DNA from 4 places in the Mesorhizobium sp. B2-9-1 genome. Region 3 is predicted to be linked to each of the others. Evidence: predicted binding sites of a transcription regulator. Region 3 holds the regulator's gene; each other region holds the start of a gene.
What was found. Region 3 encodes PhoB, which activates phosphate uptake and scavenging genes when phosphate is short. Its sites were predicted from a motif close to TGTCATNNANCTGTCAT; they were not measured.
Positions count from the first base shown of each region.

Region 1: a site for PhoB is predicted at 5,606-5,622, ahead of FJW05_RS26595 (alkaline phosphatase). Genes of this name have one in related genera too.
Region 2: a site for PhoB is predicted at 3,773-3,789, ahead of FJW05_RS00060 (esterase-like activity of phytase family protein). Genes of this name have one in related genera too.
Region 4: a site for PhoB is predicted at 4,584-4,600, ahead of phnF (phosphonate metabolism transcriptional regulator PhnF). Genes of this name have one in related genera too.

Region 1 covers NZ_VFTP01000028.1:8,786-16,725, forward strand. Annotated here, with positions in the region: gene FJW05_RS26575 (LysE family translocator) at 1-70, opposite strand, end outside; gene FJW05_RS26580 (DUF1062 domain-containing protein) at 740-1,366, shown strand; gene typA (translational GTPase TypA) at 1,418-3,247, opposite strand; gene FJW05_RS26590 (hypothetical protein) at 3,448-3,729, shown strand; gene FJW05_RS26595 (alkaline phosphatase) at 3,959-5,533, opposite strand; gene FJW05_RS26600 (MFS transporter) at 5,872-7,155, opposite strand; gene FJW05_RS26605 (TetR/AcrR family transcriptional regulator) at 7,234-7,842, shown strand; gene FJW05_RS26610 (hypothetical protein) at 7,887-7,940, shown strand, end outside.
Region 2 covers NZ_VFTP01000001.1:8,417-16,356, forward strand. Annotated here, with positions in the region: gene FJW05_RS00050 (MFS transporter) at 1-581, shown strand, start outside; gene FJW05_RS00055 (MATE family efflux transporter) at 614-2,086, opposite strand; gene FJW05_RS00060 (esterase-like activity of phytase family protein) at 2,206-3,678, opposite strand; gene FJW05_RS00070 (LacI family DNA-binding transcriptional regulator) at 3,952-4,977, opposite strand; gene FJW05_RS00075 (Gfo/Idh/MocA family oxidoreductase) at 5,174-6,205, shown strand; gene FJW05_RS00080 (sugar phosphate isomerase/epimerase) at 6,202-7,110, shown strand; gene FJW05_RS00085 (substrate-binding domain-containing protein) at 7,216-7,940, shown strand, end outside.
Region 3 covers NZ_VFTP01000006.1:201,338-209,277, reverse strand. Annotated here, with positions in the region: gene FJW05_RS14525 (response regulator) at 1-1,354, shown strand, start outside; gene pstS (phosphate ABC transporter substrate-binding protein PstS) at 1,848-2,906, shown strand; gene pstC (phosphate ABC transporter permease subunit PstC) at 2,971-3,957, shown strand; gene pstA (phosphate ABC transporter permease PstA) at 3,961-4,812, shown strand; gene pstB (phosphate ABC transporter ATP-binding protein PstB) at 4,809-5,612, shown strand; gene phoU (phosphate signaling complex protein PhoU) at 5,633-6,340, shown strand; gene phoB (phosphate regulon transcriptional regulator PhoB) at 6,357-7,046, shown strand; gene FJW05_RS14490 (ROK family protein) at 7,369-7,940, opposite strand, start outside.
Region 4 covers NZ_VFTP01000015.1:53,419-61,358, reverse strand. Annotated here, with positions in the region: gene FJW05_RS21740 (sugar ABC transporter ATP-binding protein) at 1-1,455, shown strand, start outside; gene FJW05_RS21735 (ABC transporter permease) at 1,452-2,417, shown strand; gene FJW05_RS21730 (zinc-binding alcohol dehydrogenase family protein) at 2,480-3,496, shown strand; gene phnF (phosphonate metabolism transcriptional regulator PhnF) at 3,799-4,542, opposite strand; gene phnG (phosphonate C-P lyase system protein PhnG) at 4,681-5,142, shown strand; gene phnH (phosphonate C-P lyase system protein PhnH) at 5,142-5,753, shown strand; gene FJW05_RS21705 (carbon-phosphorus lyase complex subunit PhnI) at 5,755-6,867, shown strand; gene FJW05_RS21700 (alpha-D-ribose 1-methylphosphonate 5-phosphate C-P-lyase PhnJ) at 6,864-7,775, shown strand; gene phnK (phosphonate C-P lyase system protein PhnK) at 7,772-7,940, shown strand, end outside.

The sequences.
Region 1 (7,940 bases), on a different contig from region 3:
TCGACGGGCCGGGCGAGCCGGCGGCGACAAAGAGCGCGGCAGCGAAGATCAGCAACGAGGCGAGATGCATGGGGTCGATTCCTATAAGATAGAAAAGAACGATAGCCGATCAGAGTAGATTTGGCACGCCCCGGCAAGGCGCGACCGTTCATCAAGGCGACAACAAACCGCCAGCGCCGGCGCCGCCCCTCATCTGGCTGCCGCCATCTTCTCCCCGTTGAACGGGGAGAAGGGACATGGCGCCGACGATTTCGCCAATCGCAAACGTCGCAGAATGGGCGCCGGCGTCGCGGCCAGCCTCTTTCTCCCCGTTGACGGGGAGAAATGCCCGGCAGGGCAATGAGGGGCAGCGCCAACCTCGCCCTCTAAACCTTGCCCCCTCGTCAATCTCCCGCTAGAAGACCCATCCCGACACCCATTTTCGAGCATCACCTTGCCTCAGTAACCGCCGGTCTCGCCAACTCCCCCGAATGACCGCAGGCGCAGTCATTGGCGCGTCTGCTCCATCTCACGTGTTCTTCAGGCGGCGGTTCGAGACCGGTTTGGCATGCTGAGCCGCCGTCGCGTGCAATCCGCGCCGACGCCTGATTTTCAAACACGCAGTCTTCGCCACGCCGTGGCCCGTGAGCATGATCCCGAAAAGTGGTATCCGGTTTTCGGAAAAGATCATGCTCAACAACAAGGGGCATCTCGGACATCGCCGGCCTGACGGACTTCCCGACGGGAAGGGCCTACCGGCATGTCTCGAACTTTGTGCGTACGTTGGACGATTGCGCCCGCAATCGCGCCACGACCTTTCATCAACTGCAATCGCTGCGGCGGCCTCAAGCCTTATCGATGCGGCGGGAAATTCCGCGTCAATGCCAACGGCAAGCGCATTGACGTCTGGCTGATCTATCGCTGCGTCGACTGCGACAACTCCTGGAATTTCGCCATCCTGGAACGGCGAAACCGCCGCGACATCGAGCCGGCGCTGCTCGCCGCGATTGAAAGCAACGATCAGGACCTTGTCCGCCGCCACGCCTTCGACAGCGCGATGCTGCGCGACCGGGCTGGCCGGATCGAGGAATCTCCCGGCGTCACGGTCCGAAAGGAGCTTCTGGCCGGCGAGCCGGGACGCGCGACCACGCTCGCGATCGAACTTCGGATCGAGGGCACGACGCCTTTGCGGCTGGACCGCCTGCTTGCCGGCGAGCTCGGCCTATCGCGGTCAAGGCTTCAGGCCCTGGACGACCGCAAGCGATTGACCATCGAGCCCGATGGCGGAAGGGCCTTGCGCAAGCCCGTGCGCGGTGGCCTGGCAGTGTCCATCGACCTCGCCGGGGACGCGGATTGCGCCGCGATCGTCTCGGCTGCCTGCGGCTGAAACAAAAAAAGAGGGAGCAACCGCTCCCTCTTTCGAACTTTCCATGGAACCCTACGCCGCGCCCATCACCTTGGCGGCCTTCTCGAAACGCTTGCGCTCGTTCGGGTCGAGATGGAGCTTGCGCAGGCGGATGGTCTTCGGCGTCACCTCGACCAGCTCGTCGTCCTGGATCCAGGCGAGCGCCCGCTCCAGCGTCATGCGGATCGGCGGCGTCAGCTTCACCGCTTCGTCCTTGCCGGCGGCGCGGATGTTGGTGAGCTTCTTGCCCTTGAGCACGTTCACTTCGAGGTCGTTGTCGCGCGAATGGACGCCGATGATCATGCCCTGGTAGACCTTGACGCCCGGATCGATGATCATCGGGCCGCGGTCTTCCAGGTTCCACATCGCATAGGCGACCGATTCGCCCTGCTCGTTGGAGATCAGCACGCCGTTGGTGCGGCCGGGCAGCTCGCCCTTATACGGCTCATAGGCGAAGAACAGGCGGTTCATCACGGCGGTGCCGCGCGTGTCGGTCAACAGTTCCGACTGATAGCCGATCAGGCCGCGCGTCGGCGCGTGGAAGACCAGGCGCTGGCGGTTGCCGCCGGACGGGCGCAGCTCGACCATCTCGGCCTTGCGCTCCGACATCTTCTGCACGACGACGCCGGCATGCTCCTCGTCGACGTCGATAACGACTTCCTCGACCGGCTCCAGCAGCTGGCCGTCGTCGCCCTTCTGCATGACGACGCGCGGACGCGACACGGCAAGCTCGAAGCCCTCGCGGCGCATTGTCTCGATCAGCACGGCGAGCTGCAATTCGCCGCGGCCGGACACGAAGAAGGAATCCTTCTCCGCCGATTCCTCGATCTTGAGCGCGACATTGCCCTCGGCCTCGCGCAGCAGCCGGTCGCGGATGACGCGGCTGGTCACCTTGTCGCCCTCGGTGCCGGCAAGCGGCGAGTCGTTGACGAGGAAGGACATGGTCACGGTCGGCGGATCGATCGGCTGCGCATGCAGCGGCTCGCTCACCGCCGGATCGCAGAACGTATCGGCGACGGTGCCTTTGGACAGGCCGGCGATGGCCACGATGTCGCCCGCCTGCGCTTCCTCGATCGGCTGGCGCTCGAGGCCGCGGAAGGCGAGGATCTTGGAAATGCGGCCGGTCTCGATCTGCGTGCCGTCATGGTGCAGCACCTTGACCGCCTGGTTGGCCTTCAGCGTGCCGGACTCGATGCGGCCGGTGATGATGCGGCCGAGGAACGGATTGGCCTCGAGGATGGTGCCGATCATGCGGAACGGGCCGGGATGGACCGTCGGCGCCGGCACATGCTTGACGACCAGGTCGAACAGCGGTGCAAGACCCTGGTCCTTCGGACCCTCGGGGTTTTCCGAAACCCAGCCGTCGCGGCCCGAGCCGTAGAGGATCGGGAAATCGAGCTGCTCGTCGGTGGCGTCGAGCGCGGCGAAGAGGTCGAACACCTCGTTGACCACTTCGATATGGCGGGCATCCGGACGGTCGATCTTGTTGATGACGACGATGGGGCGCAAGCCGACCTTGAGCGCCTTGCCGACGACGAACTTGGTCTGCGGCATCGGGCCTTCGGCGGCGTCGACGAGCACGATCGCCGAATCCACCATCGACAGGATGCGCTCGACCTCGCCGCCGAAATCGGCGTGTCCGGGCGTGTCGACGATGTTGATGCGGGTGCCATGCCAGTCGACCGAGGTCGCCTTGGCCAGGATGGTGATGCCGCGTTCCTTTTCGAGGTCGTTGGAATCCATGGCGCGCTCGGCGACGCGCTGGTTGTCGCGGAAGGCGCCGGACTGTTTCAGGAGCTGGTCGACGAGGGTGGTTTTGCCATGGTCGACATGCGCGATGATCGCGATATTGCGGAGGTTCATTGTCTGGTCTCGGGAGTGTTGCAGGCAGCAGGCCCAGAGGCGCCGCCTTTTTCGGTTGCGCGGCTCATACAAGGTTTTTCGCATTTGCGAAAGGGGAGGCCCGACCCCAAATACATAGTCACTGATTCTTAAACGTCTTGGTGTGAAATGATTCCGTTAACCAAGGCGGAACCTTTGAGGGGCCGGACAGTTCGATGTTCATGACCGATCCTATGTCCAGATTGCGTCCGGTTTTTGCGTGGGCGGCGCTTGGCGTGCTCGTCGCGGCCGGCGCCGCGCAATCGGCGGCTACGCTTCGGCAAGCCGACCCGATCGCGCCGCCCGACGCCAGGACCGCGCAGCAGATGTTCGCCGACGCCCCCGACGGCGTCGACCCGATCGTCACCGGCCCGGTCAGCGCCGCCTTCAAGCAGCGCCAGAAGGATGCCAACTGCGATACCGCGGTCTGGCCGAAAATTCCCCGGGCTTGCTATCCGGATTGATCTTTCCGCCACAGGAAAACGGCAAATGCTGGCGGGACAGCGCCCCCCTCTGCCCTGCCGGGCATCTCCCCTCAAGGGGGGAGATTAGCAGCTTTGATCCCGCTGCCAGTCCTGCAGCGTTGGAAATTAGCGAAAGCCGATGCGAAATCCGATCTCCCCCTTTGAGGGGGAGATGGCCGGCAGGCCAGAGAGGGGGGCCTCGCGCCGGCGCCTCGGATTTTATTGATCTTCAAGCCGACCGCACCGGATCGAGCGTGACCTTGTAAAGCTCGTTGTCGTCGCGATCCATCAGCCGCACGGTGAGCTGTTCCGTCGCGCCGGAAATGTCGACCAGCCCGAAGAACTGCAGCCCGGCCGACGGCGGCAGGTTCTGGCCCTGCTCGGCGGTCGGCGCCTTGATGAATTTCAGCTCCGGCCCGAAGGTCATGTCGAGGTCGTTGGGGCCGAAGGTGCCGGCGTGGATCGGACCGGACACGAACTCCCAGAACGGATTGAAATCCTGGAACTGCGCCTTGTCGGGATTGTAGTAGTGCGCCGCGGTGTAGTGGACGTCGGCGGTCAGCCACACCGTGTTGGTGATGCCGGCATTCTTGATGAAGCGCAGCACGTCGGCGAATTCCAGCTCACGGCCCTTTGGCGCGCCATTGTCGCTGTTGGCGACCGCCTCGGCCCCGGCCTTCTTCGCCGCGTCGTTCCAGACGACCAGGCTGAGCGGCATGTCGGCGGCGATGACCTTCCACGTCGCCTTGGAATTCGCCAGCTCGCGCTTCAGCCACTTCGACTGCTCCTCGCCGATCATGCGCGACTTCGGCGTCAGCGTCTCTTCCATGTCGGGGCCGTTCGGGCCGCGATAGGAGCGCATGTCGAGGAAGAACACGTCGAGCAGCGGCCCATGCGAGACCTTGCGGTAGACGCGGCCCGGCTCCGACGGCTCGTAGCGGATGGTCGTCATTTCATGGAAGGCGCGAGCCGCCCTGGCCGCCAGCACATGGATCGACTTTTCCTTGTAGCGGTCGTCGGCGGTCAGGTCCTTCGAATCCGACCAGTTGTTGAGCACCTCGTGGTCGTCCCACTGGTAGAAGGTCGGGCAGATGGCCGACAGGCCAAGCACATGCTTGTCCATCATGTTGTACTTCCACTGGTCGCGGTACTCGTCCAGCGTCTCGGCCACCTTGCGCTTGCCGTCGATCATGACCACGTTCTTCCACTTGCCGCCGCCGGGCAGGTCGACCTCGTCCTTCATAGCGCCGTCGGCATAGATGGTGTCGCCGGAATGCAGGAAGAAGTCCGGCGTGTGCTTGGCGATGGTCGAATAGGTCTTCATGCCGGTCTCGTCGATACCCCAGCCCTGGCCGGCGGTGTCGCCCGACCAGGCGAAGCGCACGTCGCGCTTGGACGACGGCGCGGTGCGGAAACGGCCGACGATCGGCTCGGACACGGCATTGATGTCGGAAAGATCGGCAGCGGTCATGCGGTAGAAAATGTCCTGGTCCGAGGCGAGATCGGTGAGCAGCCGCTTCACCGTGTAGTCGCTGGCCGGCGAGGTATCGAGCGCAGCCAGCCGCGTCGCATTGGCGAAGCTTTCGGTCGTCGACACTTCATACATCACGCGCGCCGGGCGATCGGTGCGGGTCCACACCATGCCCGACGTGGCGTCGACGTCGCCGGACTGGACGCCATGCGTGAAGGCCGGACGCTGGCTGGCGCGGGAATAATAGGGCAGCGCCAGACCGGAGGCGCCGACAAGGCCGAAGGCGCTGGCCGAAGTGACGAAGGCGCGGCGGGTGAGCGAAAGCTTGTTCATGGCTGTCTCCGGGATGGCATTGAGCGGGACCGCCAAGCTCTCGCCTCAATGTTTCAGGCGCATATCGGAACCATGAAGTTTTGATAACAGTCGACATCTTCCTTCTCCCCTTGTGGGGTGAGAAGCGGTCCGCGTTAGCGGACGAAAAGCCAATTGCTTGGCTTTTCGAGCTTCGAACGCCCTGAGCCTGCGAAGGGCCGGGTGGTGGATCGGCGCGCAGCGCCGAGACGGATGAGGGGTATTCCAGCGGAGTGAGACGTTGGCTTTCCCTGGAGCACCCCTCATCCGGCCGCTTCGCGGCCACCTTCTCCCACAAGGGGAGAAGGAAAAGTCGCGCCTCAAGCCGCCTGCGGTTCCGGCTCGAACGCCGGCCTGCTCGTATTGATCAGCAGCGAAATACAAGCCGCCGCGATACCCGTCATGCCGGCAATCAGGAAGGCCAGCTCGTAATTGCCCTGCAGCTCGCGCATCGTGCCGCCGAAGGCGGCGGCCGCCGCGGCGCCCACCTGGTGGCCGGCGACGATCCAGCCGAACACGATCGGCCCGCTGCGGTCGCCGAAAGCCTCGTTGGCAAGCCTCAGCGTCGGCGGCACGGTGGCGATCCAGTCGAGCCCGTAGAGCACGGCGAAGATGACCAGGCTGGTCGCCGAGAAGCCGGAATAGGGCAGGTAGATCAGCGACAGACCGCGCACCGCGTAATAGACGCCGAGCAGCTTGCGCGGGTCGAAACGATCGGTGAGCCAGCCGGAAAGCGTGGTGCCGATCAGGTCGAAAATGCCCATCATCGACAACAGCCCGGCCGCCTGCACCTCGCCGATGCCCATATCGCCGCAGAAGGCGATGAGATGCGTACCGACGAGGCCGTTGGTGGTGAAGCCGCAGACGAAGAAGGTGGCGAACAGGTACCAGAACACCCGCGTGCCGGCCGCGCGGCGCAGCGTGTTCAGCGTGTGCGCCAGGAAATTGCCCTGCGATGCAGGCGACACCGGCGGCACGTCGCCGGCATCGGCGCCGTAGCGAACCTGCCCGATCGAAGCCGGGCGCTCCGGCACCAGCAGCAAGACGAACGGGATCAGCGCGGCGGTGGCCAGCGCCACGGCAATCGCCACCGGCTTCCAGCCGCCGCTCTGCGCCAGCGAGGCGATGAGCGGCAGGAACACCAGCATGCCGGTGGCGCTTGAGGCCGACATCAGGCCCATCATCAGGCCGCGATTGGTCTTGAACCAGCGGTTGACGATGGTGGCGCCGAGCACGCTCGCCACCGCGCCCGAACCGATGCCGGAAAACACGCCCCAGGTAATGAAAAGATGCCATGGCTCGGTCATGAACAGGCTGAGCGCGGTCGATCCCGACATCACCAGCAGCGAGCCGAGCAGCGTGCGGCGCAACCCGATGCGCTCCATCAGCGCCGCGGCGAACGGACCGGTCAGGCCATAGAGCAGGATGCCGACGCTGGCGGCCCAGGACGTTACGTCGCGATGCCAGCCGAAGCTTTCCTCCAGCGGCACCATCATCACCGAGGGCGCCGAACGGAGCCCCGCCGCGATCAGCAGGCACAGGAAAATGACGGCAACGACGACGAATGCGTAGCGCTGGCCAAACGGACGGGACTGGATTATCATGTTACTGACCGGTACGTTGCAATGGAGTGAAGCCATACATACGTACCGGTCAGTAACATTGTCAAGCGAGTTGTTTGAATGCCATCCGACAATAAAATTGAAGCGTCGATCAGCGAGCCTCCTGCTCCCAGGGCGGCGGACAAGATCCTGGACGTCGCGCGCGACCTCTTTTACCGCGAGGGCATAAGGGCGATCGGCGTCGACGAGATCGTCAGGCGCGCCGGCGTCACCAAGCCGAGCCTCTACCGCAGCTTCCCGTCCAAGGACGAGCTTGCCGCGTCCTATCTGCGCAAATACGACCTCGAATTCTGGGAGCGCTTCGACGAGGCAGTCGACGCGCATCCGGGCGATCCGCGCGCGCAGATCATCGCTTTCCTGACCCGCGTCGGCAAACGCACGCAAAAGCCGGACTATCGCGGCTGCGGCATGACCAACGCTGCGGTGGAATATCCCGAGCGCGGCCATCCCGCGCGGGTGGTGAGCGAGAACAACAAAGTCGAGTTGCGCCGGCGACTGCGCGCCATGGCCGCCGCAATGGGCGCCGCCGATTCCGATACGCTGGGTGACGGCCTGCTGCTGCTCATCGAAGGCGCCTATATCAGCGGCCAGCTGTTTGGCTTGGGCGGACCGGCGGCGGCGGTCGCCCGCAACGCCGACCTCTTGATCGAAGCCAGCTTGAAGAAATAGCGATTGACGTTACGCTTCCGGCAACTCGAACGGAGTTGCCAGTAATGCGAGCTCTTCTGATCCCGCTTGCCCTCGCCGGTTTCTGCCAGGCGGCCCAG
Region 2 (7,940 bases), on a different contig from region 3:
GGCCGAGGCTTTCGGTTCCCGACGATATCCGCGCGCAGTTCGTGGCGCCGGCGGTGACCGGCTTCGGCGCCATGGCGCTGGTCGGCTTCTACGCGGCGCTGGCGCCGAGCATCCTGGCGCAGCAGCTGCATGTGATCAATCATGCCGAAGCCGGCGGGCTTTTCTTCGAGCTGTCGATCGTGGCGGCCATCACCATCGTCGGGACCACATGGCTCTCCAGCCGTTCCACCATGCTTGCCGCGCTGGTGCTGATGATCCCGACCGTGGCGCTGATCGTGGCGGCGCAGGTCTATGCCTCGATGGTCCTGATGATCGTTGCGACGGCGGTCTGCGGCGTGGCGGCGGCGCTCGGCTATCGCGGTGGCCTGCAAGTGGTGAATCAGATCGCGCCCGCCGACCGCCGCGCCGAGGTGGTCTCGGCCTTCTTCATCTGTTGCTTCTGCGGCAACGCGCTGCCGGTGATCGGTATCGGCATCCTGTCGAGCCTGGCGAACGCAACCATCGCAAGCCTGGCCTTTGCCGGCATGATCGTCGTCTTCTCGCTGGTGGCGCTTGGCTTCGGCGCCAAATACGCGCGGTAGCGGATTTTCACGTTTTCCTGTCGTCGCGGATTTTAGCCGTTCGGCGTCTCCGACAGGAGCTGCGCGCGCTGGCGCGGCACGCCGAGGCCGGTGTCGGGCGGCTCGCCGGCCGCCGGCCGGTCCTCGATCATGTGCATCGTGCGCCAGCGGCCGAAGCGGTAATAGGCGGCGGCGAGCGCCAGCGAGGCGATCGAACCCGCCGGAAAGCTCCACCACAGCGCCTCCTGGCCGATGACGCTGCGCATGGAATAGGCAAAGCCGGTGCGAATGATCAACACCGAGATGATCAGGATGATCAGCGGCGGCATGACAGCGCCGGTGGCGCGCACCGTGGCGAACAGCACGATCGTGACGCCGAACAGGATGAACGACCAGGACGCCACCTTGTTGATGTGGGCGGCGATGTCGATCGCGGCGCTGTCGGTGCTGAGGAAGAGGCTGAGCACCGCGCGGTCGAAGACGAAAAGCAGCGCCACCAGCGCGCCGGTCAGCACCAGGTTGAAGCCGACGCCCGATGCCGCGACCCTCCCGATGCGGTCCCAGCGCCCGGCGCCGACATTCTGCGCCGCCATCGAGGAGACCGCGGCGCCGATCGCCAGAGCCGGCATCTGGATATAGGTCCAGAGCTGCGCTGCGATGCCGTAGGCGGCTGCGACCTGGGAGCCGTAGGAATTGACGATGCCCATCACGGTCAACGCCGCCGCCGAGATGACGATCATCTGCAGGCCCATCGGAATGCCCTTGGAGACGACGATGCGCAGCAATGTCGGGTCGGGCCGCAGCAGCGCGAGATCGCTGCCCGCCAGCCGCAGCGGATGTTTGCGCACATAAAGCACGATCAGGATGGCGATCACGCTCACCGTCTGGCCAACAAGCGTCGACATTGCCGAACCGGCAATGCCGAGTTCGGGGAAGGGGCCGATGCCGCGGATCAGCAGTGGATTGAGCACGACGTCGAGCACGACCGCCAGCGCCATGAAGACGAACGGCGTGCGCGAATCGCCGGCGCCGCGCAGCACGGTCATGACGAAGGACAAAAGGTTCATCATCGGCACGGCGATGAAGATGATGCGTAAATAGGCGCGCGCCAAAGGCAAGGCATCGGCCGGCGTGCCGAGTCCGGTCAGGATGACGTCGACCCAGATCCAGCCGCAGACGGCGAACACGACCGAGACGAGAAAGAAGAAGGTGGCGCTGGTACCGACGATGCGCTTCGCCTCGGGCAGGTCGCGGGCGCCGACCGATTGCGCCACCAGAATGGTCGCCGCCATGCCGATGCCGAAGACGGTGCCGAGAATGAGGAACAGCACCAGATTGGCGTTGGAGGTCGCCGTCAGCGCCGCCTCGCCGAGGAAGCGGCCGACCCAGACCGCGTTGATCGAGCCGTTGAGCGACTGCAACACGTTGGAGCCCAGCACCGGCAGTGCGAACAACAGCAGCGTGCGCGGAATGGGGCCGCTGGTCAGGTCGCCGGTCCGCCGCCGGGTGGTCTGTTTGTCATCCATGTTGTCACCCATGGTGGTGAGGCCGAAACTGAATCAGGCCCGCGATGCTATCGCAGGCCTGATGTTCATGCATCCCTTCAGAAAAGGCGTCGGCTGCCGCGGCAGCCGATCCTATCCCATTACTGAGTGGTGTTTCCAGAAAGGCCGGGGAGTGTGACCTGATAGACCAGGAAGGTGGTGTCGACATCGGCGCCGTCCTCGGCTTTGTACGCAGCGCCGACCTGGAAGCCGTCCTGGGTGAGGAAGTCATTGTCGTTGGCGACGAACAGGAAATAGTCGTCGGGCAGCTTCGGATCGAGCACCGGCGCCAGCGACATCGCCTCCCACTTCTCCGAGAGGTTGTTCTTGTCGTTCGGCGCGCCATTGTGCAGGCCGAAACGGCCGAGCTCGCCCTTGTCGTTGATGTCGATAAACGGCGTCAGCTTCGCCGGCGTCACCGACGCATCGAGCATGCCTTTCGGCGCGACCGGCTTGTCGGCGGCGTCGAACGGGCCGTTGGCGATATCGGTGGCGGCGGAGAGGTCGACGATCTCGATCTTGCGGTAGAGCGATTCATCGCCCTTGACGCCCTGACCGTTGCCTGAGTCGCGCGCCAGCATCAGGAAGCTCTTGTCGGAGAGCGCGACGATCTCGCTCTGAGCGGCCACCTTGGTCTTGCCCTTGGCGTCCGTGAACACCGGCAGCGGCACGACATATTCATGCGCCAGCTTGAGATGGGCGAGATCGGAAGCGTCGTAAACCAGCGCGCGGGTGTTCTGGCGGGTCGAGCCGGAATCGCCGCCGTCCTGGCGGGGCGCCGACTGCAGCACGGCGATCAGGAACCTGCCGTCCGGCGTCATCGACATGCCTTCTAGGCCCTGGTTGTTCTGGCGACCGGTTTCGGGATCCTTCGGATCGGGCTCGGCAGCGCCCGGGCCCGGGTTGTCGGACGCGAAGTTCGGCTTGCCGTGGCGCATCGGCACCAGCGCCGCGGGCGGTTGCGTCGCCGACATCAGACGGCCTTCGGCCGAGAAGCGGTAGATATTGGGACCATATTCGTCTGAGATGAACATCGTGCCGTCCGGCAGCCGCACGATCGCTTCGTCGTCCAGCGCCAGCTTGCCATTGGCCTCAGGCAGGATCGGCATGTCGCCAGCGGCGGCGCGCACGCCGTTCGACGGATCGAGGCCGGTGGCGTCGGCGCCCTTGTCGTCGGTCAGAAGCATCGTGTCGGCGAGCGTCGCCTTGACGCCCGACTGTTCCTGTCCGGCGGCGGGTGCCGCGCCAGGAGCGGTCGGGGCCAGCTCGATCGAGATGGTGTTGAGGCGCGGGCGATAGTCAGTGGTGCCGACGACATTGTAGCCGCGGTCCGGCAGCAGCCAGAGCGAACCCTTGTAGGTGGCCCCTTCACGCGTCCAGGATTTGGTGTCGATCGCCATGCCCGAACCTGAACCGAAGGTCTCGCCGAACTTGTCCTTCTGGTTGGCCGGGATGCGGCCGATGCCGATGAGTCCCTTGTTGACGTAAGCGACGCCGTCGGCGAGCGCCGGCGTCATGGCGGTAAACAGGACAAGTGCCGCGCCGAGCGCGACGGTTCGGTTGAGATGTTTCATCGATATCCCCTTCTTGACGAGCAGAGCGGCCTGGAAGGAACGCGCATCGGCGATGCGGCGAGCCGGTTCCCGTCGAGCGGTCTAGGACGTGAACGTGATGGTTGCGTGACAGTTTCCTTCTCCCCTTGTGAGAGAAGGTGGATCGGCGCGTAGCGCCGAGACGGATGAGGGGTGTTCCAGCGGAGTGAAACGCTGGTGTCTTCTGGAGCACCCCTCATCCGTCGCCTTCGGCGACACCTTGTCCCACAAGGGGAGAAGGGAAAGCGCCTCCGCTCAATCGCTCTCTCTTGCAATCAGTTCCAGCGGCCAAACCTCGTGGATGATGCGCGTGCCTTCGGGGCCGGCGAAGGCGGGAAGCGAAGCGAGCAGCATCTCGGCCAGCCGCCGGCCCATGGGCTCCAGCGACGGACGGAAGGCGGTCAGCGTCGGCGAGAAGTAGCGGCAGAGCGGCGTGTCGACGATGACGATCACGGCCATGTCATGGCCCGGCTTGATACCCATCTCGGCCAGCGCCTTGCAGCCGCCGAGCGCCATCGCGTCATTGTTGAAGATGATCGCCGTCGGCGGGTTTTTGGAGCGCATTACTTGCGGCGTCACCTGGTAGCCGCCGGTCTCGTTGATGAAGCCATCGGCGATCAGGTTGGGGTCGACCTCGATACCGTGCCGCTTCAGCGCCTTGCGGTAGCCGTCGAGGAACAGGTAGCCGAAGTTGAGATCAAGCGAAGGGCGGATGGCGGCAATGCGGCGGTGGCCGCGCGCGACCAGCCGGTCGACGGCTTCATCACCCGCCCTCTCGAAATCGATATCGAGTGAAGGATACGTGTCGCCGCCGGACTGACTTCGGCCAAGCGTGGCGAAGGGAAAGCCGGCCTTGCTGAGATAGTCGATCCGATCGTCTTCCCTTCGCGTATTGGCCAACACGACCGCGTCGGCCCGGCGCGTCTCGACCACGCGGCGCAACCGCTCCTGCTGATATTGGCCCGGCTCACCCATGACGACCATCAAATCCAGGTCATGCTCGGCGAGCCGCGCCTGCAGGCCGGTCAGGAACGGGATGAAGAACGGCTCGCCATATTGCTGGTCGCCGGGATGCGGCTGCAGCATGAAGGCGATCGAGCGGGTGGCGCCCTGGCGCAGGCTGCGGCCTGATTGATTGGGCGAATAGTTCAGCTTCCTGGCTGCTTCGAGCACACGCTGGCGTGTGTCGGCATTGACGTCGGCACGGCCGTTCAGCGCCCGCGACACGGTGCCGATCGAGATGTTCAGGTGACGCGCGAGATCGTGGATGCTGGACGCCAAGGACGGATTCTCCCCCTGCCTTGGCTAGCACCGGCTGCCGCTCAGGCCAAGGCTTCGGGACGATTTTTGCAAGCAGCCGGTTGACATTCTACGCCATCGGGTGTGTTCTCGTAAACGTTTACGGAAAAACGTTTACGGTGACGCCGTGGACGCCGTGACATCCGGTCTGGAGGGACCGGCGGAGGAGGAGCGCTGGATGATGAAGGTCGTCCTGGCCGGGTGCGGAGCGATGAGCAAGCACTGGCTCGATGCCGTGAAGCAGATCGACGAGCTCGCCGTTGTCGGCGTCGTCGACCTCGATGCCGAGCGGGCCCAGGCGAGGGCGCGCGAATACGCGCTCACCAACGCCGTCATCGGCACCAACCTCGACGCCGTCCTCGACCAGACCAAGCCCGATGCCGTGTTCGACGTCGTGGTTCCCGCCGCGCGCCGCGAGGTCGCGCTTTCGGCCTTCGCGCACAATTGCCATCTGCTCACCGAGAAGCCGCTGGCCGACAGTCCCGACAATGCGCGCGCCATCGTCGAGGCAGCGCGCCGCGCGGGGCGCATCCACGCCGTCGTCCAGAACCGCCGCTATGTCGCCAATGTCAGGCGCATCAGGCGCTTCCTGGACTCCGGCGTCATCGGCAAGCCGACCAGCATCCACGCCGACTTCTTCGTCGCGCCGCATTTCGGCGGTTTTCGCGAGGAGATGGCCCATGTGCTCCTGCTCGACATGGCGATCCACACGTTCGATGCCGCGCGTTACATGGTCGCCGGTGAGCCGGCCAGTGTCTATTGCCAGGAATGGGAACCCGTGAATTCCTGGTACAGGCAGGGGTCGTCGGCCAGCGCCGTCTTCGACCTCGGCGGCGGCAAGATCTTCACCTATGCCGGCTCCTGGTGCGCCGATGGTTTCCGCACGAGCTGGGAGGGAAGCTGGCGCATCGTCGCCGAGCGCGGCAGCCTTTTGTGGGACGGCCATGACGGGCTGAAGGCGGAGGTGATTGCGTCGGGCCGCGACGGGATCATCGACAAGACCCAGCCCATCGCAGTGCCGCCGCTCGATCCCGCCGACCGTGTCGACGGCCATGTCGGCATCATCCGGGATTTCATGCACGCGATCGAGACCGGCGTCGAGCCGGAGACGCGCGGCGCCGACAACATCAAAAGCCTGGCCATGGTCTTCGGCGCCATCGAGAGCGCGGAGAGCGGGCGGCGCGTGACAATCGCCAAGGAAGCACAATGACGGCAAACCCGCTTCTCGATATCAGGATCGGCACCATGGTGCGGGCCAATCTCGACGATCCGGCGGCCTATGTCAGGCAGATCCTGCCGCTCGGGTTCGAGAGCATCCAGCCTTTCTTCTGGCAGACACTGGGCGGCAAGGACCTGAAGCGCCTGGCGGGCGAGATCCGCGAGGCGATCGGCGACGCCGATGTGACCGTGTCCTCGATCGGTGTGTTCGGCAACGCGCTCGAGAATGGAGAGGTCGATCGCGGTGTGCTGGCAGCCTGGGAGACGGTGATCGACAATGCGCATCTGTTCGGCGCTTCGACGGTCAGCGGCTTCACCGGCCGCATCCGCGGCAAGAAGCTGACCGACAGCCTGCCGCGCTTCCGCGAGGTGTGGGGCCCGCTAGCCAAGCGTGCCGCCGACAAGGGCGTGCGCATCGCTTTCGAGAATTGCGCGATGGACGGCAACTGGGCGAGCGGCGATTGGAATATCGCGCATAACCCGGATGCCTGGGAGCTGATGTTCAACGAACTGCCGGACGACAATCTCGGGCTGGAATGGGAACCCTGCCATCAGCTCGTCTATTTGATCGATCCGATGCCGCAGATCCGCAAATGGGCGCCGCGCATCTTCCACGTCCACGGCAAGGACGCGACGGTGCGCTGGGACGTCATCCGCGAGCATGGCGTGTTCGGCCGCCTGCCATTCGTGCAGATGCGCACGCCGGGTTTCGGCGACAGCGACTGGACGCGGGTGATCAGCGAGTTGCGGCTGGCCGGCTACAAGGGCGCCATCGACATCGAGGGCTGGCACGACCCGGTCTATCGCGGCGACCTCGAGATCACCGGACAGGCGCGCGCGCTCGACTATCTGAAGCAATGCCGGGGAGGGAACAGCTACCTGCCCAATCCGGCTTGAGGCCAAATTCGATGTGTGGATTGGCCGGCGGGAGGAGCCGGCCGACCGAGGACGCAGATCAATTCGAAACCCTCTATCGGGAGGGGCTAAAAGGGAGGAACGTGCATGACGACCAGAAGGACTGTTCTGCGCTCGACCGTCGTGGCGGCTGCCACGGCGCTCTGCGCCTCGATCTCTGCCTTGCCGGCGCACGCGCTCGACGCGCAATGGTGCAAAGACGTACACATCCGCTTCTTCGTCGGCGGCGCCGAGGGCGACGCCTTCGGCACCATCGTCTATAATGGCGCCAAGCAAGCGGCGGCCGACCTCGGGCCGAAGGTCGACTACATCTTCTCGCAGTGGGACGTCGAGAAGATGGTGCAGCAATTGCGCGAAGCGGTCGCGGTCAAGCCGCAGGGCATCGCCATGATGGGCCATCCGGGCGATGCCGCGATCATGCCTTTGGCCGAGCAGGCACATAAGGACGGCATCAAGATGATGTACCAGAACGTTCCGGTGCCGAAGGTGGTGGCGGCGTTCGGCGGCGGCTATGTCGGCGCGCAGCAGGAGCAGCAGGGCCGCGCGCTCGGTGTCGAGGCGTTCAAGCTCGGCAAGCTCAAGGCCGGCGACAAGGCGATCATGATCGGTCCGTTCGAGAATGAAAGCCGCGGCGCACGCGAGCGCGGCACGGTGGCGGCGCTGAAGGAGGCCGGCGTCGAGGTGATCCAGCTGTCCTCGCCGCCGAGCGGCGAATGGGCGTCCGATCCCAACCTCGCCATTCCGGTGATCACCGCGGCGCTGCTCAACCACCCCGACGTCAAGGCGGTCGGCTATCCCGGCGGCCAGATGCT
Region 3 (7,940 bases):
CATCGTTCGCATCCAGCCGGGCCTCGACGGCCAGTTCGTCGGCGATGTCGGCCGTGTCAGGCAGATCGTCACCAATCTGCTCGGCAACGCGGTGAAATTCACCGACAAGGGTCATGTCCTGGTCGACGTGACGGGTGAGCGGGTTCCGGCGGGAACGAGGCTCACCATTTCCGTGACCGATACCGGCATCGGCATTCCGGAAGACAAGCTGAAGCAGGTTTTCGAAAAATTCAGCCAGGTCGACACCTCCTCGACCAGGCGGCATGAGGGCACCGGGCTTGGCCTTGCCATCACCTCGCGGCTGGTCGAGATGATGGCCGGCGAGATCGGTGTCGACAGCGCCGAAGGCAAGGGTTCGACCTTCTGGTTCACGATCACGCTGCCCAAGGCCGAGCAGGGCGGTCAGCGCATCATGCCGGTCGACGTCACCGGCGCGCGCGTGCTCATCGTCGACGACAATGCCGTCAACCGCTCGATCCTCAGCGAGCAGATGGCGTCATGGACGTTCGATTCCTGCGCGGCCGAAAGCGGCGCCGAAGGGTTGAAGGTGCTGATTGCCGCCGCCGCCTACGGCGTGCCGGTCGACTGCGTCGTGCTTGACTACCAGATGCCGGGCATGACCGGCGCCGAGATGGCGCGCATCGTGCGCAATACGGCGGGCCTGGCGCATACGCCCATCATCATGCTGACCTCGGTCGACCAGTCGCTTGCCGGCACGGCCTATCGCGACCTCGGCATCGATGCGCAGCTGATCAAACCGGCGCGCTCCTCCATTCTCCTGGAAACGCTGGTCTCGACCATCCAGCGCCACCGCCACAGCAGCGCGGCGGCGCAACCCGCCATTGGCGCCGGCAGCCCTCCGCAAGCCGCTCCGGCGCAGACGGCGGCATCGGAGCGCGCCATGCTGCAACCGCCGCCGGCGCGGGCGCGTCCGCGCCCCGCCGATGCCGAGCGCGAGCTCGACATCCTCGTCGCCGAGGACAATGAGGTGAACCAGATGGTGTTCACCCAGATCCTTGGCGAGACCGGTTACCGCTTCGAGATCGTCGGTAACGGCCGCAAGGCGCTCGACGCCTTCGGCAGGCTCAATCCGCGCATGATCCTGATGGATGTATCGATGCCGGAAATGAACGGGCTGGAGGCGACGGGCGCCATCCGCCGGCTCGAGCAGGACATGGGCACGCATGTGCCGATCGTCGGCGTGACCGCGCATGCCCTGAAGGGCGACCGCGAACGCTGCCTGGAAGCCGGCATGGACGATTACCTGCCGAAGCCGATCAGTCCGCGGGCGCTGCTCGAAAAGCTCGAGCGCTGGCTGGGCTCCGACGTCGAGACCCGGCGCAACGCCGGTTAAAACGAATTTGGCGGGCAAGAACGGCGGCAAGAGGCTGACGCATGCGTATGGTGCGATCGCACCATACCAAAGCAAGCGCCAAGTTCGGACAATCGTGACATTGATTCCGCTCTTCGGTTACGGGCGGGAGCAGCGACCGCCAACAAGAAACAGCGTCGACTCTACCCCAACGGACCCTGTTTTCGGCGATGGCCAGGCCATGATCCGCTCTGGCTTACAGGCAACGCACTCTCGTCCGGCTTTTATTTCCCGGCGGCCGTCATCCGGCCGCCGGGGATAAATTTTGTTTCAAAAGTCAGACAAGTTGCTGATTTCCGCGGCAAACTCCGGCCGGCCCTGCGAGGCTGACGCGGACCCTTCCGTGCATCCCCCTTCAGGCGTTACCGGGCTGACACGAAACTGTCATGCGACTGTAATAATCGAGGGCTATTGCGCTGACCGGGCGCCGATACACGGGTGCCGAAAGACCATCTTCCGAACAGGAGCAGGCCACATGAGACATTTCATCCGCTCGGCGGCCGTTGCAATTGCAATGGCTGCGGCATCAACCCTTAGCATGGCCGCCGCGATGGCAGCCGACATTTCCGGCGCCGGCGCCACCTTCCCCTATCCGATCTATGCGAAGTGGGCCGACACCTACAAGAAGGAGACCGGCATCGGTCTCAACTACCAGTCGATCGGCTCCGGCGGCGGCATCAAGCAGATCAAGGCCAAGACCGTGACCTTCGGCGCTTCCGACGCGCCGCTGAAGGGCGAGGATCTCACCTCCACCGGCCTCGCGCAGTTCCCGATGGTGATGGGCGGCATCGTGCCGGTCGTCAACCTCGAAGGCGTCAAGCCGGGCGAGCTGGTTCTGGACGGCCCGACGCTGGCCGACATCTTCGCCGGCAAGATCACCAACTGGAACGATGCGGCAATCAAGAAGCTCAACCCCAAGATCAAGCTGCCCGACCAGGCGATCGCGGTCGTGCATCGTTCGGACGGCTCGGGCACCACATTCAACTTCAGCTATTACCTGGCCGACGTCAGCGCCGACTGGAAGTCGAAGGTCGGTGTCAACACCGCGCTCGAATGGCCGGTGGGCATCGGCGCCAAGGGCAATGAAGGCGTCGCCAACAACGTCTCGCAGACCGGCGGCGCGATCGGCTATGTCGAATATGCCTATGCCAAGCAGAACAAGCTCACCTATACCGACATGGTGAACAAGGACGGCAAGAAGGTCGAGCCGACCGCGAAGGCGTTCTCGGCCGCCGCGGCCAATGCCGACTGGAACTCGCAGCCGGGCTACGGCGTCATCCTGGCCAACCAGGCGGGAGCCGAATCCTGGCCGATGACTTCCGCCACCTGGATCCTCGTCTACCAGAAGCCCGATGATGCGGCAGCCACGGCCGAAGCGCTCAAGTTCTTCGCCTGGTCCTATGCCAAGGGCGACAAGATGGCTGCTGAGCTTGACTACGTTCCGATGCCCGACAAGGTCGTGAAGAGCGTCGAGGAAATGTGGGGCAAGGACATCGTCGACAAGGACGGCAAGCCGGTCTACTCCGGCATGTAATTCCCGCTGAATGAGGAGGGCGTCTACGGCGCCCTCCTGTCTCTTTCGAAATGCGAGGGGCTAAATGACAGCCGTTTCCGAAGCCGCGACATCGTCCGCCATGCGGACCAGAGAAGCGACAGTGCGCCGCTTCGCCGTCACCGACATGGTCTTCCGGACGGCGACGCGCCTTTCCGCCATGCTCGTGCTCGTTCTGCTCGGCGGGGTCGCGATATCGCTGGTCGCCGGATCGTGGGAGGCGCTGTCGAAGTTCGGCTTCTCCTTCCTGACCACCGAATCCTGGAACCCGGTCACCGAGAACTTCGGCGCGCTTGCGCCCATCTACGGCACCATCGTCACCTCGGCCATCGCCATTCTCATCGCCGTGCCGATCGGCATCGGCATCGCCGTCTTCCTGACCGAGCTTTGCCCGCGCCCGCTCAGGCGCCCGATCGGCATCGCGGTCGAACTGCTCGCCGGCATTCCCTCGATCATCTACGGCATCTGGGGCCTGTTCGTCTTCGCGCCGTTCCTGCAGACGACGGTCCAGCCCTTCATCATCTGGCTGTTCAAAGGCATCCCCGGTCTCGACAGCCTGTTTGCCGGTCCGCCCTACGGCATCGGCCTGCTGACCTCGTCGCTGATCCTCGCCATCATGGTGCTGCCCTTCATCACGTCGATCACCAAGGACGTGTTCGACACGGTGCCGGCGGTCCTGAAGGAATCGGCCTACGGTATCGGCTGCACGACGTGGGAAGTGACCCGGCGCGTGACCATCCCCTACACCCGCGTCGGCATCATGGGCGGCGTCATGCTGGGCCTCGGCCGCGCGCTCGGCGAGACGATGGCCGTCACCTTCGTCATCGGCAACGCGCACCGCATCAGCGCCTCGCTGTTTGCGCCGGGCACGACGATCTCGGCGACTATCGCCAACGAATTCACCGAAGCCGACGGCAACCTCTATACATCCTCGCTGGTATCGCTCGGCCTGATCCTGTTCATCATCACCTTCATCATCCTCGCGCTCGCACGCTACATGCTCTTGCGCATCGATAGCCGCACGGGAGCCTGACCGATGTCGACTGCCCAATCGCTTCACCAAAGCCGCAAGCGCAAGAATGGCGTGATGATGACGCTGTGCGTCGTCGCGGCGGGCATCGGGCTGGCCTGGCTGGCGCTGATCCTCGGTGCCCTGCTCTACAAGGGACTTTCCGGGGTGTCGCTTTCGGTGTTCACGGAAATGACGCCGCCGCCCGGCGATGCCGGCGGCCTGCTCAACGCCATCTACGGCAGCATCGTCATGACGATCATCGGTATCTTCGTCGGCACGCCGATCGGCGTGCTGGCCGGCACCTACATGGCCGAATACGGGCGCTTCTCGAAGCTCACGACGGTGGTGCGCTTCATCAACGACATCCTCTTGTCGGCGCCGTCGATCATCATCGGCCTTTTCGTCTACGAGCTGATGGTGCGGCCGATGGGGCACTTCTCGGCGATCGCCGGCGCGGTCGCGCTGTCGATCCTGGTGATCCCCGTCGTGGTGCGCACCACCGAGGACATGCTGAACCTTGTGCCCAACGCGCTGCGCGAAGCAGGCACCGCCATCGGCGCGCCGCGCTGGGTGGTGATCCGCTCGGTTGCCTATCGCGCGGCGCTCTCCGGCATCGTCACCGGCATCCTTTTGGCGATCGCCCGCATCTCCGGCGAGACGGCGCCGCTTCTCTTCACCGCGCTCAACAACCAGTTCTGGTCGAGCAATCTCAATGCGCCGATGGCCAGCCTGCCGGTAACCATCTTCCAGTTCGCTCTCAGCCCCTACGAGGAATGGCAGCAACTGGCCTGGACGGGCGCACTCATAATCACCCTGACGGTTCTCGGGCTGAGCATCATCGCCCGCAGCCTAACCGGACGCAGAGAGGACAGATGAAACCGATGTTGTCCACCGACCTGAACGCAGCCGATACGACCGTCGAGAAGGCCAAGATCGAGGTCAAGAACCTTAATTTCTACTATGGCCAGTCGAAGGCGCTGAAGGACATCAACCTGTCCCTGCCCGAGCGCAGCGTGACCGCCTTCATCGGCCCGTCGGGCTGCGGGAAGTCGACGCTGCTGCGCGTGCTCAACCGCATCTACGAGCTCTATCCGAAGCAGAGCGCCGAGGGCCAGGTGCTGCTCGACGGCAAGAACATCCTCGACCGTTCGCAGGACCTCAACCTGCTCAGGACCAAGATCGGCATGGTGTTCCAGAAGCCGACGCCGTTCCCGATGTCGATCTACGAGAACATCGCTTTCGGCGTCAGGCTCTATGAGAAGATCAGCAAGGCCGAGATGGACGGCCGCGTCGAGCAGGCGCTGAAGCGCGCCGCACTCTGGAACGAGGTCAAGGACAAGCTCAACGCCAGCGGCCTCAGCCTCTCGGGCGGCCAGCAGCAGCGCCTGTGCATCGCCCGTACCGTGGCGGTGAAGCCGGAGGTCATCCTGCTCGACGAGCCGGCCTCGGCGCTCGATCCGCTGTCGACCGCCAAGATCGAGGAATTGATCGACGAGTTGCAGGCCGACTACACGATCGTCATCGTCACCCACAACATGCAGCAGGCGGCGCGCGTGTCGCGGCAGACGGCGTTCATGTATCTGGGCGAGCTGGTGGAGTTCGACCGGACCGAGAAGATCTTCACCTCGCCCCGCGAAAAGCGCACGCAGGACTACATCACCGGCCGCTTCGGCTGAGCTCATACGAGGACATCATCATGGCCGAACATACCGTCGCTTCTTTCGACGAGGATCTGAGACAGATCAGCCGGCTCATAAACGACATGGGCGATCTCGCCAGCTCGATGGTCGGCGCTTCGACCAGAGCCCTGCTCGAGACCGACAATGCCATGGCGCAGCGCGTCGTTTCCGACGATGCCATCATGGACGCGCGCCAGCGCGAGCTCGACGACCGCGCCATCACGCTGATCGCCAAGCGCCAGCCGATGGCCGATGATCTGCGCAACGTGGTCGGCTCGATCCGCATGGCGGGCGACCTCGAACGCATCGGCGATCTCGCCAAGAACATCGCCAAGCGCGTCGGTTCGGTCGGCGTCAGCGCCGCGCCGCGCGATCTCACGCATTCGATCGATTCCATGGCGCAGCTGGTACTGATCCAGGTCCAGGCTGTGATCCAGGAATATACGGTGGGCGACGCCACGGCGCTGGCCAAGCTTCGCAACGACGACGAGCGCATCGACGTCAAATACACATCCGTCTTCCGCGAGCTCCTGACCTACATGATGGAAGACCCGCGCAACATCACCGCTTGCACGCATCTTCTGTTCTGCGCCAAGAATCTCGAGCGCATCGGCGACCATGTGACCAACATCGCCGAGAACGCCTATTATGTGCTGACCGGCACGCAATTGCCCGCGAATCGTCCCAAGCAGGACGAGACGACAATGTCGGCGCCGGCGGCCTGACGAAGGGTATCTGCCAATGATCGCGCCACGCATCATGGTGGTGGAGGACGAGGAGCCGCTTGGGGTGCTGCTCCGCTACAATCTCGAATCCGAGGGTTACCAGGTCGAAGTGGTGACCCGCGGCGACGAGGCCGAAATCCGCCTTCAGGAAAACGTTCCCGATCTGCTCGTGCTCGACTGGATGGTGCCGGCAGTTTCCGGCATCGAGCTCTGCCGGCGCCTCAGGATGCGGCCCGAGACCGAGCGGCTGCCGATCATCATGCTGACCGCGCGGGGCGAAGAAAGCGACCGTGTTCGCGGCCTCTCGACCGGCGCCGACGACTATCTGGTCAAGCCGTTCTCGACGCCGGAGTTCATGGCGCGCGTCAAGGCGCTGCTGCGCCGCGCCAAGCCGGAGGTGCTGTCCAGCGTGCTCAAGGTCGGCGACATCGTGCTCGACCGCGAATCGCATCGCGTCTACCGCAAGAAGAGCGAGATCAGGCTCGGCCCGACCGAGTTCCGCCTGCTCGAATTCATGATGCGCCACCCCGGCCGGGTTTTCTCGCGTAGCCAGCTGCTCGACAATGTCTGGGGCGAGACGATCTATATCGACGAGCGCACCGTCGACGTCCATGTCGGCCGCCTGCGCAAGGCCGTCAACAACGGCCGCATGCCGGATGTCATCCGCACCATCCGCGGCGCGGGTTACGCGATCAGGGAAGATTAGGCCCAGGGCGCCGCAGTCCTGACGGGCCATGCACTTCCAGCATCCACGCTGGTGAGTAGCCGAGACGCTTGTGCCTCGTCATCCACGGGCGGAGCAAGGAGCGAAGCGACGCAGCGCAGACCCGAGGATCCATTCCGTGACGTCGACGCGCCGCGGCGGTCCAGAATTTTGCACCGCTGCGCTCGACGCGTGAGGTAACGGCATGGATTCCAGGGTCTCCGCGACGGAGCTTCGCTCCTGCTCCGCCCTGGAATGACGAAGCTGTGGGGCCTTCGCTAATTTCAAGCGTCTGCTGCTGTCCCCGGACCTCTTCAAGGCTGCCTCAGGCCACGTTCTTGCCTGCGGCACCCGCTCTCGCCTGGCCTCCCGGCGCGAAAATTTCCTGGTCGACGAAAGTCAGCGCGCGCATGGCGCAGCCTTCGCGGATCAGCGGCAACTCGTTCGGCTCGGTGTCGAAGGAGATCGATTCCGAGTGCTGGCCGCCGGCGGTCTGGGCGATCGCCTCGCGCAGCGCCGGCTCGATCAGGTCGAAGGCGGCCGCGCTGACGCCGACCATGGCGACGGGCGCCGGATCGATGAGGGCGAACAGGCTGCCGAGACCGAAACCAAGCGCTTCGCCGGCCCGGCGATAAGCCTCCCGTTCGGGGCCGTCCCTCTCGCGCGCCTTCGCGGCAAGGGCCCGCATGTCGGCGTCGCCGACGTCGACCGGCTCGGCGTCCTCGCTCATTTTCATGGCGCTGCGCCAGATCGCATAGTTGCCGGCATAGGCCTCGACGCAGCCGCGGCGGCCGCAGCGGCAAAGCGCCCCGCCCGGGCGGTGAATCATGTGGCCGAACTCGCCGCCGGAGGAATGCGTGCCAGTGAACAGCGCACCCTTGAGCACGAGACCCATGC
Region 4 (7,940 bases), on a different contig from region 3:
CATGCGCTGAAGCCTGTGCATCTTGCCTTCAAGGCAGGCGAGATCCACGCAATCGTCGGCGAGAACGGCGCCGGCAAGTCCACCCTCATCAAGCTTCTGACCGGCGTCATGCCGCGCACTTCCGGCGAGGTGATCTGGGAAGGCAAAGCCGAGGCGCTCGCCACCCCTTACGAGGCGATGGCGCTCGGCATCAACGCCGTCCACCAGGAGGTGGTGCTGTGCCGCCATCTCACCGTCGCCGCCAACATGTTCCTCGGAGAGGAGGAATCCCGCTTCGGCCTGCTGCAGCAGCGCGCCATGGTCAAGGACGCGCAGAAGATCATCGACGGCCTCGGCTTCGACCTGCCGGCGCATGTCGTGCTCGGCGACCTCACCATCGGCCAGCAGCAGTTGATCGCCGCGGCGCGAGCCACTGTGCGCGGCACCAAATTCCTGATCTTCGACGAGCCGACCGCCTACCTCACTCGCAAGGAGGCCGACCAGCTCTTCAAGCTGATCCGGCGGCTCAAAGGCGAAGGCGTCACCATCATCTATATCAGCCACCGCATGGAGGAAGTGTTCGAGCTCGCCGACCGCGTTTCCGTGCTGCGCGACGGCACTTTGGTCGGCACCCGCAACATCACCGAGACGGACGAGGCCGAGCTGGTCAAGCTGATGATCAACCGCTCGATCGAGCAGATCTACCACAAGGAGCATTTCACCCCCGGCGCCACGATCGTCGAGACGAAGAACCTTTCGGGCAAAGGCTTCGAGAATGTCTCGGTGACCGTCCGCGCCGGCGAGATCGTCGGCCTCTACGGCCTGATCGGCGCCGGCCGCAGCGAGTTCGTCACCACGCTTTACGGCCGCCACAGGAAATCGGCCGGCCAGATCCTGTGGCAAGGCAAGGAGGTCCAGGTCAATTCCGAGCACGACGCGATCCGGCTCGGCATGGCGCTGGCCCCGGAAAGCCGCCGCGACCAAGGCCTGTGCCTCAATTTGCCGGTCGGCATGAACCTCAACCTGCCGATCTACAAACGCATCTCCAGCAATTTTCTGATCTCCGGCGCCAAGGAGAAGGCCGAGGCCGACCGCCAGATCGCCGACCTGCGCATCAAGACGCCGACGCGCCATGCGCTCGCCTCCAGCCTGTCGGGCGGCAACCAGCAGAAGATCGTCATCGGCAAATGGCTGGCGCATGGCGCCAAGCTGTTCATCTTCGACGAGCCGACGGTGGGCGTCGATGTCGGCACCAAGGCCGAGATCTACCGCCTGTTCTCGACGCTCTTGTCCAAGGGCGCCGGCATCATCCTGATCTCGTCCTATCTGCCGGAAGTCTACGAGCTTGCCGACGCGCTGCATGTGTTCCGGCGCGGCAAGCTGGTCGCGACCCATGGTTTCCGGACCGCGAGCCACGAGGACATTTTGGGTCAGGCACTGGCCGAGAAACAAGAAAAGTCGGGAGGACAGATATGAGCACCGAGGCGATCCCCGCCGAACGATCCAAGCGCAATTTCAACGCCCTGTTCGGCTTGACGCTGCTTGGCCTTCTGCTCCTGATGTGGATCGTGCTGGCTTTCGCCACGCCGTCCTTCGCCACGACGCTCAACATCACCAACCTTCTGCGTCAAGGCTCGCTGATCGCCATCCTGGCCGTCGGCCAGACCTTCGTCATCATCACCGGCGGCATCGACCTGTCCGTCGGCGCGGTGGTCGGCTTCACCACGGTCATCGTCGCGCTGTTGATCAATGCCGGCTGGCCGATCTGGGCGGCGGTGCTGGCGACCTTGCTGGTCGGCGTCGCTATCGGCCTCTTCCACGGCTTCGGCATCGTCAAGATGGGCCTGCCGCCCTTCATCATCACCTTGGCCACCATGACCTCGCTGCGCGGCATCGGCCTTTTGATGACCAACGGCAACTCGATCTCCATCAACAGCGACCCTTTTCAGGCGTTTTCCCGCGGCTCGCTGCTCGGCATCCCCTATCTGTTCTGGATGGTCATCCTGGTCGCCATCCCCTCCTACGTGTTCCTGCACCACACGCGCTGGGGCCGTTACCTGTTCTCGGTCGGCTCCAATGCGGAGGCCGCGCGTCTGTCGGGCGTCAATGTGCCGCGCACCATCTTCATGGCCTACATCCTGTCCGGCCTGCTTGCCGCCATCGTCGGCGTTCTGCTGGCCTCGCGCATCGGCATCGGCAACCCCACACAGGGCGACACCTATGAGCTTCAGGCTATCGCCTCGTCGGTGATCGGCGGCACCTCGCTGTTCGGCGCCATCGGCTCCGTGCATGGACCGCTGATCGGCTCCTTCATCCTTTCAACGATCAACAACGGCGCCAACCTGCTCAACGTCAACACCTTCTGGCAGCGCGTCATCACCGGCCTGCTGATCATCGTCATCGTCTACTTCGACGGCCTGCGCCGTCGCGGCAAATGACTCCTACCTGAACCTTCCGCGCCGGCCCGCGCGAGGCCGGCGCTTTTTGCCTTGGATTGCCTATGAAAGCCGTTGTCTGCCTCTCGCCCGGCGAGCTTGTCCTCGAAGACCGCGCCGGGCCCGGCACACCGCCGCCCGGCTGGGCGCGCGTCGCGGTCAGCCATGTCGGCATATGCGGCACCGATTATCATATCTTCGAAGGCAAGCACCCGTTTCTGGCCTATCCGCGCGTCATGGGGCACGAGGTCTCGGGCACTGTCATCGAGAAAGGCGAAGGTGTCGATCTCGCCGTCGGCGAGCCGGTCGTCATCAACCCCTATCTTTCATGCGGCAAATGCATCGCCTGCCGGCGCGGCAAGCCGAACTGCTGCGTGAGGATCGAGGTGCTGGGCGTCCATCGCGACGGCGCCATGTGCGACGAAATTCTGGTGCCGGCGCAGAACCTCTACCCGGCGAACGGCCTGTCGCTGGCCGACGCCGCGGCGGTCGAATTCCTGGCCATCGGCGCGCATGCGGTGCGCCGCTCGCTCGGGCTGCCCGGCCAGCGCACGCTGGTCATCGGCGCCGGCCCGATCGGCCTCGGCACGGCGATTTTCGCGCGCATCGCCGGGCTGGATGTCAGCCTGCTCGACATGAGCGCCGAACGTCTCGGCTTCGCCGAAAAGCAGCTCGGCTTTGTCCCGTTGGACAGCTCGAAGGTGCCGGCTGCCGAGTTGGTCCGGCAGGCAACCGCCGGCGAAGGGTTCGACCTTGTGTTCGACGCGACCGGCAACACCCAGTCCGTGCAGTCGGCCTTCGCCCATGTCGCGCATGGCGGCACGCTGGTGCTGGTCAGCGTCGTCAAGGACGACATCACCTTCTCCGACCCCGAATTCCACAAGCGCGAGATGATGTTGATCGGCAGCCGCAACGCGCTGAAGGCCGATTTCGACCATGTCGCAGATTCGATCCGCAACGGCGCCGTGCCGTTGAACAAGCTCGTCACCCATCGCACCACGCTCGCCGGAACGCCGCGCGACCTTGCCCGGTGGACGCATGAGAAGTCGGGACTGATCAAGGCGGTTATCGAGGTCGGGTGATAACAGGACAGGCGGTGAACTCGGCCCGAATTGACGGAGCGCCGCACGGGTCGACCCCCACTCCGTCTCGGCTTCGCCGAGCCACCTCTCCCCCGGTCGACGGGGGAGAGGAAAGGCACGAGGCGATTCCAGCTGGCACCCTTCCTCTCCCTCCGGAGGGGGGAGAGGTGGCGCCGCGAAGCGGCGACGGAGTGGGGGAAGGCGATCCTCAAACGCGAAGCCGCTGACAATTAAGCGGCCGAGCTGAGCTGACATCAGCGTGGGTCGGATAAATCACGGGTCTCGTATAAGGCCGGCACTCCCTACAACACCGACAACTTCAGCTCCACCCGCTCAGCGGGAAAGCGCGACTCCGCGAACTGGATCGGCTCACCGTCGAGCGTCACGTTAATGGCGACGGTGACCAGCACGATGGCGCCGGGCTGCAGATCGAGGGCTGCAAGGTCGTCGGCGTCGGCGTGTCGCGCCGACAGCACGGTCGAATGCCGCAGATAATCATTGATGCCGAAGCGTTTGAGCGAGGCGGTGATCGATCCCGTTTCCGCCATTGCCGCCTCGATTCCGGCGAAGCGCTTGGCATCGAACCAGGTCGTCGCGCGCGACACCGCATGACCGTCGGCCTCGCCGCGCGTCTCCAAGCGGATGACGGCAGCGCCTTTGGCGATGCCCAGCGCCTCGGCGATGCGCCGGCTGGCCGGCTCGGTGGATGACGACAGCAGCGCGATATGCCGCTCGCTCGTCTGCCCCTGCAGCCCGGTCGAGAAGCGCGTGCGCGCGCCGATCGGATAGGACAGCCGCTTGCGCGACAACACGAAGGTGCCGCGTCCCTGCTCGGCCCTCAGCACGCCTTCCTGCACCAGCGCTGCAATGGCGCTACGCACCGTATGGCGGTTGACGCCGTAGCGCTCCGCCAGCGCGACTTCAGGCGGCAGCGCGGCATTCTCGGCGAAATCGCCATTGGCGACCGCCTGCAGGATCCTGTCGGCGATCTGCCGCCATAGCGATACGCCGTTACGCCTCTCGATGCTGCTTGCCAGCCCGGTCATTTCCCCGCCCCCAACGTCCCCACCCCAACTTTTGCACCCGTTGTCATCCACCCGTCATGGACTCCCGATACCAAGTGAGTATAATTTGTATAGTTGTCTATATCAATAGACAAATTTCTCCATGCAAGGAGCGATGCCATGCGAGGACAGGAAGCGCGCGAGCAGGCCGGGCGGAAGGCTTTGATGGCGACGCTGGCGCACGCCGCGGCCGACGAGATCGCCCGCCTGTGGAACGAGTCGGGCCTGCCCTCCGAGGCCGAGCTTTTGCGCGGTCCTGAAACCGGATTGGTGACGGTGCGCGGACGGATCGGCGGCGGCGGCGCGCCGTTCAATGTCGGCGAGGCGACGGTCACCCGTGCGACGGTGCGGTTGCCCTCCGGCCAGGTCGGCCACTCCTATGCGCTCGGCCGCGACAAGGGCAAGGCCAAGCTTGCGGCGATCGCCGACGCGCTGTGGCAGGACCTGGCGCACCGCGAAGCGGTCGAGACAAAGCTCGCCGCGCCCTTGCGCGCGGCGCTTGCCGCGGCGCGCGAGACAAAGCGCGTCGAAACGGCGGCCACGAAAGTGGATTTCTTCACCATGGTGCGCGGAGAGGACTGATGGATATCGCCACGCAATCGATCGACGGCGGCTTCGCAGAGCCGGTCTTCAACGCCCAGGCGGTGTTCCGCGCCATCATGGACGCGATGGCCCGCCCCGGCACCGTCCAGAACCTGCCGCAGCTCGCCCGCCCGCCGGCGCCGCTGTCGGCGACGGCCGGCGCCGTGGCGCTCTCGCTCTGCGACAACGACACGCCGGTCTGGCTCGACTCGCCGCTGCAGGCGGAAGCCGCGGTCAAGGCCTGGCTCGGCTTTCACACCGGCGCGCCCTCGGCCAACACGCCGGCCGACGCGCATTTCGCCTTGATCGCCAATCCGAAGGAGATGGCGGCGCTCGACGGTTTTGCGCAAGGCACGCAGGAATATCCCGACCGCTCGACGACGCTGATCCTCCTGGTCGACGATCTTGCCTCGGGCCCGTCGCTGCTGCTCGAAGGCCCAGGGATCGAGAAGACGTCGATGATCGCGCCTCCCGGCATGCCGCGCCATTTCGTCGAGCAGTGGAAGCAGAACAACCAGCGTTTCCCGCGCGGCGTCGACATCATCCTGGCGGCGCCAGGCCACCTCGCCTGCCTGCCGCGCACCACCCGCATCAAGACGATGGAGGCATGACATGTATGTCGCGGTGAAAGGCGGCGAAGCCGCTATTGCCAATGCGCATCGCCTGCTTGCCGACCGCCGCCGCGGCGACCGCTCGGTACCGGCGCTGCGCCTCGACCAGATCGTCGAGCAGCTGGCGCTGGGCGTCGATCGCGTGATGAGCGAAGGCTCGCTCTATGACCGCGAGCTTGCGGCTCTGGCCGTCGTCCAGGCGCGCGGCGACATGATCGAGGCGATCTTCCTGGTGCGCGCCTACCGCACCACGCTGCCGCGCTTCGGCTACACCAATCCGATCGATACGGGCGCCATGCAGGTCGAGCGCCGTGTCTCGGCCACCTATAAGGACCTGCCCGGCGGACAGGTGCTTGGCCCGACCTTCGACTACACCCACCGCCTGCTCGATCCCGAGCTTGCCGCCGGCGCCGAGGTCGAGATGCCGGCGCAGCGTCCGGCTGAGCCGGAGGCCATGCCGCGCGTTTCGGCGATCCTCGCCCATGAAGGCCTGATCGAGGCCGATGGCGACATGCCGCTGGACCACGTGCCCGGCGACATCACGCGCGAGCCGCTGCAATTCCCGATGGCGCGCGACATCCGCCTGCAGGCGCTGTCGCGCGGCGACGAGGGTTTTCTCCTGGCGCTCGGCTATTCGACGCAGCGCGGCTACGCCCGCAACCATCCCTTCGTCGGCGAGATACGCATCGGCGAGGTCGAGCTGGAACTGGACGTGCCGGAGCTACCCTTCGCCGTGCCGCTCGGCTCCATCCGCGTCACCGAATGCCAGATGGTCAACCAGTTCAAGGGCTCGGCCAAGGCGCCGCCGCAGTTCACCCGCGGCTATGGCCTGGTCTTCGGCCAGAGCGAGCGCAAGGCGATGGCGATGGCGCTATGCGACCGGGCGCTGCGCGCGAGCGAGCTCGGCGAGGATGTCGTTGCCGCCGCGCAGGACGAGGAATTCGTCATCTCGCATTCCGACAACGTCCAGGCCACCGGCTTCGTCGAGCATTTGAAGCTGCCGCATTATGTCGACTTCCAGGCCGAGCTCGGCCTCGTGCGCCGCATGCGCGCCGAATACGAGGCGCGGGAAAACGAGGACAAGGCTGAAGACAAGAGGGAGGCCGCGGAATGACCGCGCAACCGACAGAGATCGCCACTTACAACTTCGCCTATCTCGACGAGCAGACCAAGCGGATGATCCGCCGCGCCATCCTGAAGGGCATCGCCATTCCCGGCTACCAAGTGCCTTTCGCCTCGCGCGAGATGCCGATGCCTTACGGCTGGGGCACAGGCGGCGTGCAGGTCACCGCCTCGATCATCGGTCCCGATGACGTGCTCAAGGTCATCGACCAGGGCGCCGACGACACCACCAATGCCGTCTCGATCCGCGCCTTCTTCAAGAAGGTCGCCAAGGTCGTCGTCACCACCGACACGGCAACCGCCACCATCATCCAGACCCGCCACCGCATCCCCGAGCATCCGCTGACCGCAGGCCAGGTGCTGGTCTTCCAGGTGCCGATCCCCGAGCCGCTGCGCTTCCTCGAGCCGCGCGAGACCGAGACGCGCAAGATGCACGCGCTGGAGGAATACGGCCTCATGCATGTGAAGCTCTATGAGGACATTGCCAGGCACGGCCGCATCGCCACCACCTACGCCTATCCGGTCAAGGTCGAGGGCCGCTACGTGATGGACCCCTCGCCGACACCGAAATTCGACAATCCGAAGATGCATCGCTCACCGGCCCTGCAATTGTTCGGTGCCGGCCGAGAGAAGCGCATCTATGCGGTGCCGCCCTTCACCGATGTCGTCAGCCTCGACTTCGAGGACCATCCCTTCGAGGTGCAGACCTTCGACCAGCCCTGCGCGCTTTGCGGCGCCGAGAATGTCTATCTCGACGAGGTCATCCTCGACGACCATGGCGGCCACATGTTCGTCTGCTCCGACACCGACCATTGCGAGAAGCGACGAGCCGACGGCCATCACGGCCATCTTGCACCCGAGACCCACCTTGCCTCTGAGAAAACGGAGCCGGCAGAATGACCGACGAACCGCTGCTGCGCGTTTCTGCGCTGTCCAAATTCTACGGGTCGCGCGTCGGCTGCGAGAACGTCACCTTCGACCTCTGGCCAGGCGAGGTTCTGGCGGTGGTCGGCGAATCCGGCTCCGGCAAGACCACGCTGCTCAACTGCCTGTCGACCCGCCTGC